Regions from separate parts of the Arthrobacter sp. RT-1 genome, predicted to be linked through region 1. Evidence: predicted binding sites of a transcription regulator. Region 1 holds the regulator's gene; each other region holds the start of a gene.

What was found. Region 1 encodes HrcA, which represses chaperone genes, less so after heat shock. Its sites were predicted from a motif close to TTNGCACTCGNNNNNNNCGAGTGCNAA; they were not measured.
Region 2: DXK94_RS12220 (FmdB family zinc ribbon protein) is a predicted target of HrcA. The motif match lies at 1,432-1,458, and genes of this name have one in related genera.
Region 3: groES (co-chaperone GroES) is a predicted target of HrcA. The motif match lies at 1,254-1,280, and genes of this name have one in related genera.

What each region holds. Positions count from the first base shown of each region.
Region 1 is NZ_QRGQ01000024.1:161,696-163,956, forward strand. Features, by position in the region: gene DXK94_RS16405 (DUF3097 family protein) at 1-728, opposite strand, end outside; gene hrcA (heat-inducible transcriptional repressor HrcA) at 906-1,919, shown strand; gene dnaJ (molecular chaperone DnaJ) at 2,004-2,261, shown strand, end outside.
Region 2 is NZ_QRGQ01000012.1:235,356-237,616, reverse strand. Features, by position in the region: gene DXK94_RS12230 (DUF4011 domain-containing protein) at 1-206, shown strand, start outside; gene DXK94_RS12225 (RcpC/CpaB family pilus assembly protein) at 245-982, opposite strand; gene DXK94_RS12220 (FmdB family zinc ribbon protein) at 1,104-1,376, opposite strand; gene DXK94_RS12215 (5-formyltetrahydrofolate cyclo-ligase) at 1,493-2,134, opposite strand; gene galU (UTP--glucose-1-phosphate uridylyltransferase GalU) at 2,245-2,261, shown strand, end outside.
Region 3 is NZ_QRGQ01000012.1:263,358-265,618, forward strand. Features, by position in the region: gene groL (chaperonin GroEL) at 1-726, opposite strand, end outside; gene groES (co-chaperone GroES) at 804-1,097, opposite strand; gene DXK94_RS12335 (DMT family transporter) at 1,323-2,240, shown strand; gene DXK94_RS12340 (hypothetical protein) at 2,180-2,261, opposite strand, start outside.

The DNA of each region.
Region 1 (2,261 bases):
TCGTGGGGCCAGCCGAAAGCGGCCAGGATCCCGGTCTTCCAGTCCTGCCCGCGCGGCACAACGGGCCACTTCTCGATGCCGAGGACAGCGGGCCGGATGGCCTGCCACACGTCCACGTAGGGATGGCCCACGATGAGCACGTTCCCGGCCGCGCCGGGAGACGCCATGACGGCATCGGCAATGCGCGACTCCTTGGAGTCCGGCACCAGGTGGTCCACGAGCACGCCCAGGCGCCGTCCCGGTCCGGGCCGGAAGTCGGCCACCGCGCCGGCCAGGTCGTCAATGCCGTGCAGGGGTTCGACGACGATGCCCTCCACCCGGAGGTCGTCTCCCCACACTTTTTCCACCAGTTCGGCGTCGTGCTTTCCCTCCACCCAGATGCGGCTGGCCTTGGCTACCTGTGCGCGCTGGCCGGCAATCCGCACCGAGCCGGAGGCAGTCCTTCCGGCGGCGGGGGCGGCCGTCGCCGGACGGGGTGCCGGGGGCATCAGGCGGATTGCGCGGCCTTCGAGGAGGAAACCGAAGCCCAGCCGGAAGGTCCGTGACTTCCCGCGGCGGTCCTCGAGGACCACCACGTGCATTCCGCCGGACTTTTCCACCCGGGTGACGGCGCCGACCCAACCGGACTGGACGTCCTCCAGCACCATGCCGCGCTCAACGGGCACTTCGGGCAATTGGGTCCGGACGGGCGCGGACATGTCCCGGGGGCCCCAGTTCTGGTAATCCATGGATCGACTCCGCCTAGCGCTAGATCAGTGCCACCGGAATTTCGCCCGGAGCGGTACCAATGCTAACAACGGCCCGGGGCATAATAGACTGTTAGCACTTAGGCATGTCGAGTGCTAACCCTGGTGGTGGCACGGTGCGGGCGGCACGGCCGCCCTGACCCTGGATGGAGGTGGAGTGTGAGCGAGCCACGCAAGCTGGAAGTACTGCGGGCCATCGTGGAGGACTACGTCCACTCCCGCGAGCCGGTGGGATCCAAGGCCCTGGTCGAGAGGCATCATCTTGGCGTCTCCAGTGCGACAATCCGCAACGATATGGCGGCGCTGGAGGACGAGGGCCTGATCACCGCCCCGCACACCAGCGCGGGCCGGATTCCCACGGACAAGGGCTACCGTCTGTTCGTCGACCAGATTTCGGCCGTCAAACCCCTGTCGCAGGCCGAGCGCCGGGCCATCCAGTCGTTGCTGGAGGGCTCTGACGACCTTGACGACGTCCTGGACCGGACGGTCCGCCTGCTGTCGCAGCTGACCAACCAGGTGGCGGTTGTCCAGTATCCGCACCTGAGCCGTGCCCTGATCCGGCACATCGAATTCGTCCTGCTTGCTCCCCGCAAGGTGCTGGTGGTGCTCATTGCGAACAGCGGCAAGGTGGAACAGCGGGTCATCGACGTCGGGCAGGACCTGGGGGACGACGCCCTGGCCGCCTTGCGGACCCGGTTCCTGGGTTCCCTTTCAGGAACGCCGCTGGGCCAGCTGGCCCAGTCACTTCCGGCCGTGGTGTCGGCGGTCAGTCCCAGCCAGAGGCCGGCCGCGCAGGCGCTGGCCCACGGGCTGGAGGTGCTGGCGCACAGCAGCCGTGAGGACCGGATGGTGATGGCGGGAACGGCGAACCTTGCGCGGTCCAACGTCGATTTCCCGCTCAGCATCGGCCCCGTCCTGGAAGCCCTTGAGGAGCAGGTGGTCATGCTGCGGCTCTTGAGCGAGATGGCGCAGGACCACCGCGGCGTGGCCGTCAGCATCGGCCGCGAGAACCCCTACGACGGCCTTTCCGAGGCGTCCGTCGTGGCCACGGGATACGGCCCGGACAGCACGGCCAAGATTGGCGTGCTGGGGCCGACGCGCATGGACTATCCCACCACCATGGCCGCCGTCAGGGCTGTTGCCCGTTACCTTTCCCGGATCCTGGGACCCTGACCGGCGGTCCCGGCGCTTAGGCAGCCGGAACCACGGGCAGGGCACCCCGCATGCAGGCAGTACAACAAGGAAGAGATACGAACTTTGAGCAGCCACTATGACGTCCTTGGAGTCTCACCGGAGGCCACCGGCGAAGAAATCAAGAAGGCCTACCGCAAGCTGGCCCGGACCCTGCACCCGGACGTTAACCCGGGTGAGGACGCCGCAGACCGCTTCAAGGCAGTAACCCACGCGTACGAGGTCCTTTCCGACCCCCAAAAGCGGCGCGTCTATGACACCACCGGCAACGAAAACGGTACCGACAACGGATTCGGCGGCGGCAGCTACGCCGGCCAGGGCTTC
Region 2 (2,261 bases), on a different contig from region 1:
CCATCGAAGAGAAGAACAACAGCGCTGCCGACGGCGGGCCGGCATCGGCTGACACCGCGGCCGCTCCAGCTCCCGGGCCCGCGCAGGGTGGTACCGAAGGAATCCTGCCTAGGACGGCGTCGGAAGACGATCCCCGCGCCTGGGGCGACCGCGAGGATGACCACGACGCCTGGCTGAAGGAACAGAAACCGCCGCACTGGGGCTGACTCCGAGCGGTAGCTCGGGAGTAGTTTTCTGCGGCCGGTCAGGGAGGTCCCACCAGGACGAAAAACAGTTTGCCCTTGGTTGACGCCCCGGCGAGCCGGGCTGCCTGTGCCGCATCGGCGGCCACCACAATCAGGCCGTCGGTCTCCTGGGTTCCGAGCCACTGCCCGCCCTGGCCGCCCTTTGTGGACGTCCACAGCACCGGCACACCGGAGGCAAGGACCTCCGACGGTTCCTGCTGGTCGAAGCCGTTGGCTGCTGTCAGTACCACGTTGACCAGCTGGCCCGGGGACACCAGCTGGATGGACGAGGGGTCGGCCATCCTCAAGGGAACGGCAGCTGAACCCGGCGCGCTGCCCGTCAGCAGGCCGGGACCCACCAGCTGGGCGTCCGTCAGCAACTGGCCCTTGCGTAGCGGAGCTGCCAGTTGTTTCCCGGCCGCCTCGGCCTGGTCGCGGAGGAACCCGTCCGCCAGCATGCCCGGAGGCACCTGTACTTGGGCAAGGTCTGCCGCCGCCATGGCTGACCCGGCAGGCAGGTCCCGGGCGGCAGCCAGTGCGCTCACGGTGTAAACCGGTGCCGGAGTCAGCTGATGGACCGTGAGTGCTGCCGCCGCGCACAGAAGCAGTGCGACGGCAAGGCGCCGGTTGCGGCTCAGCCATCCCGCGAATCTCGCAGCCGGGCGGCTGGTCCCGGAACGGCCGGAAGAACGGGGCCTCCGGTTGCGGTGGAGGAACAGGGGGGTGTCCCGGCGGGCGCGAAACGGGTGTGCAGGCATGAACCCACGCTAAGGGCGTTGCAAAAGCAAACGACAGCGGCCCCGCGCCTATGTGGACAACGTCCCATGGGGACGTCCAGTCACAAGGCGCGGGGCCGCCGTCGAAATGGCGGACGCTGAATCAGCTGGCGGCAGCCGCCGGAACGGAGGCCGCGGGGGCAGCTGCGGGAGCCGGTGCGGTGGACGCAGGCGCTGCAGACACGGTGCTGCCCTTGGAGTCGCGGGAGTCGGTGCGGTAGAAGCCCGAGCCCTTGAACACGACGCCCACGCTGTTGAACTTCTTGCGCAGGGTGCCCTCGCACTCGGGGCAGGACGTCAATGAGCTGTCCGAGAAAGACTGGACAATATCGAAGGCATGGCCGCAATCCTTGCAGGCGTAAGCATATGTTGGCACTGGTGCTCCTCCTCTTGGGCAAACGAGAGGTCCCGTGCTGCCACCTGGTAATCCATTAGCAGTCGCAGGGCCTGAGTGCTAATTCTATCATCCTCCGGCGCCCCCGCCACCTGGACTCAAACTCCGCTGGCGAGCGACCTGAGCCCGGACGGTGCCAGGACGGCGGGTACGGGACGGTCGAACTCTTCAGCGGGAATGTGCCCGGCCGGAAGCAGTTCATCGTCGTAGATAACAGCGGCCAGCGGAATTTCCTTCCCGGCGGTCGCAAGATGACCAAGGAACTTGTCGTAATAGCCACCGCCCTGGCCCACCCTGTTGCCCTCAAGATCCACTGCGGTTGCCGGGATGAACAGGGCCGTCGCTTCGCCCGCCACATCGGGTCCGTGCCGGGGCCCGGCAGGTTCCAGGATGGGCGCATACTTGCTGCGCTCGAATCCGGCCTCCGGGCTCCAGAAAACCCAGCTGAGTTCCCTGCCGGGTTCGCAGACGGGAAGCAGGACCTGGTGGCCGTTGCCGTGGAGGGCGGTGATCAGGGGAAGGGTGGGCGGTTCCACACCTATGCCCAAGTACACGCAGAACGTGGCCGGCTTCCCGCCGGAGAGGGATTCCGCCCACGCCGCACCGTGGACGGCGAGGGCAGCCCCGGCGGCCTCCAGATCGGCGGGAGTCAGTGTTGCCCTGCGCCGCCGGTGCGCTGTGCGGATGCCGTCCTTGGCGGCAGCGTCGAAGGCGTGCCTCGTGTTCGTCTTTTCAGGCATGGTGCATGTCCTCCGTTGCCCGCCGTTTGGCGGTTTCCGTGGCGCCCCCAAGCAGGTGGCGGCCGGTCCTTAGATTACTGAATGCTTGACGCTGACGTTAGATTAGTCCGGTGAGTACCAGTAACCC
Region 3 (2,261 bases), on a different contig from region 1:
CTTGGAGCTCTGCAGCGCCTTCTCCAGCAGCGGCAGGAATTCCTGCACCGAGGAGATCTTGCCCTGGTTGATCAGGATGAGGGCGTCCTCGAGGACTGCTTCCTGGCGTTCCGCGTCGGTGACGAAGTACGGGGACAGGTAGCCCTTGTCGAACTGCATGCCCTCCGTGAGGACCAGTTCGGTCTGCGTGGTGGAGGATTCCTCGATGGTGATCACACCATCCTTGCCCACCTTGCCGAAGGCCTCGGCCAGGAGCTCGCCGATCTCTTCGCTCTGCGCGGAGATGGCCGCAACGTTGGCAACCTGGGTGCCTTCAACGGGACGGGCGTTCTCCAGCAGGCGTGCAGCGACGGCTTCGACGGAAACCTCGATGCCGCGCTTGATCTGGCCGGGAGCAGCGCCGGCAGCTACGTTGCGCAGGCCTTCCTTGACCAGTGCCTGGGCCAGGACCGTGGCGGTGGTGGTGCCGTCGCCGGCAACGTCGTTGGTCTTGGTGGCTACTTCCTTGGCCAGCTGTGCGCCAAGGTTTTCGTACGGGTCGTCCAGCTCGACTTCGCGGGCGATGGTGACGCCGTCGTTCGTGATGGTGGGCGCGCCCCACTTCTTGTCCAGGACAACGTTGCGGCCGCGGGGGCCGAGCGTCACCTTGACGGTGTTGGCGAGCTTGTCGATGCCGGCTTCAAGAGACCGGCGGGCAGCGTCGTTAAACGCAAGCTGCTTTGCCATGGTTTTGTCCTTTCAAGACAGAACCCCGCGCAGCTGACCAGCAGTAAGCATGACCAGCGGCACGGGGATCCGGAGAGTTACTTTACGACGATCGCCAGGACGTCGCGGGCGGACAGCACGAGGTACTCGGTGCCGCCGGTCTTGACTTCGGTTCCGCCGTACTTGGAGTAGATGACGACGTCGCCGACGGCTACGTCGACAGGAACGCGGTTGCCATCCTCAAAGCGGCCGGGGCCAACTGCAACAACTTCGCCTTCCTGCGGCTTCTCCTGTGCGGAGTCCGGGATGACCAGGCCGGAAGCCGTGGTCTGCTCGGCTTCGAGCGGGCGGACAACAATACGATCCTCAAGAGGCTTAATAGAGACCGACACTCGGACCTCTCCTTTTCGTCAGCAAATTCGTGGACTGGAAAGCTTTCCGCCGTGGCTGGCAAACCGTCGTCGCGGTGCCGGCAGCAGCCTGGCTGGCAGCTCTTCATGTGTTAGCACCCTCCTAGGGAGAGTGCTAATGAAGACTCTATGTGCGGGTTAGCACTCGGTCAAGGCGAGTGCCAGCGTTTCGTCATCCGCGTACACGGTGGCGTGTACATTGAAGCGGTGCGAGCCGCCGTATACCTGATCCTTGCGAACCTGTTCTGGGCCGGAAACTTCGTGGTGGGCCAAGCCGCGATGCAGACCATGGAGCCGTTGCAGCTGACCTTCTGGCGTTGGGCCCTGGCCGCGGTGCCGCTGCTCCTGCTGGCGCAGGCCGTTGACCGGCCGGACTGGCGCGCCGTGCTGCGCCGCTGGCCGGTACTGCTGCTGCTGAGCGCTCTGGGCATGAGCGGCTACACCCTGCTGCTGTACAGCGCACTGCAGCACACGTCGGCCCTGAACGCTTCCCTGGTGACGGCCGCCAACCCGGCCCTGATCATGGTGCTCGCCGTGGTCCTGCTCAAGGACCGGCCGCGCCCGGTGAGCTGGCTGGGGATCGCACTGGGCCTGGCCGGCGTGCTGATGGTTTTGTCAGGCGGCGACCTGTCCCGCCTGCTGACCTTTTCCATCAACACCGGAGAGCTGCTGATTGTGGCAGCCATCACCGTCTGGGGTTTCTACACGATCATCGCCAGGCGGCTTGCCCTCCCCGCGATCACCGCAACGGCCGTGCAGGTGGCCATGGCTGCAGTGGTCCTGGCACCCATCGCGGCAGCAACCGGGGCCGGGCTGCCGTCCACTCCGGCCGAAGGCTGGTCCCTGGCGTTCATCGCCCTGTTCCCCTCGCTGGGCTCCTACCTGCTGTGGAACCTGGCACTCAAGCGGACTTCTGCGGCCAACGCCGGCAACTACCTGAACCTGATCGCCGTCTTCACCGCCATCATCACCGTGCTGCTCGGCCAGCCCATCACCGCGGCACAGGTGCTGGGCGGAATCCTGGTGATATCCGGGGTCCTGCTGACCAGCGCCGGCCAGCGGCCTCAGCGTCCCAGGTCGTCGAAGTCCACGTCCTCGCCGCCGTCGGAATCCCGCCTTCCCTGATTCCTGCCGCGGTAGAGCACC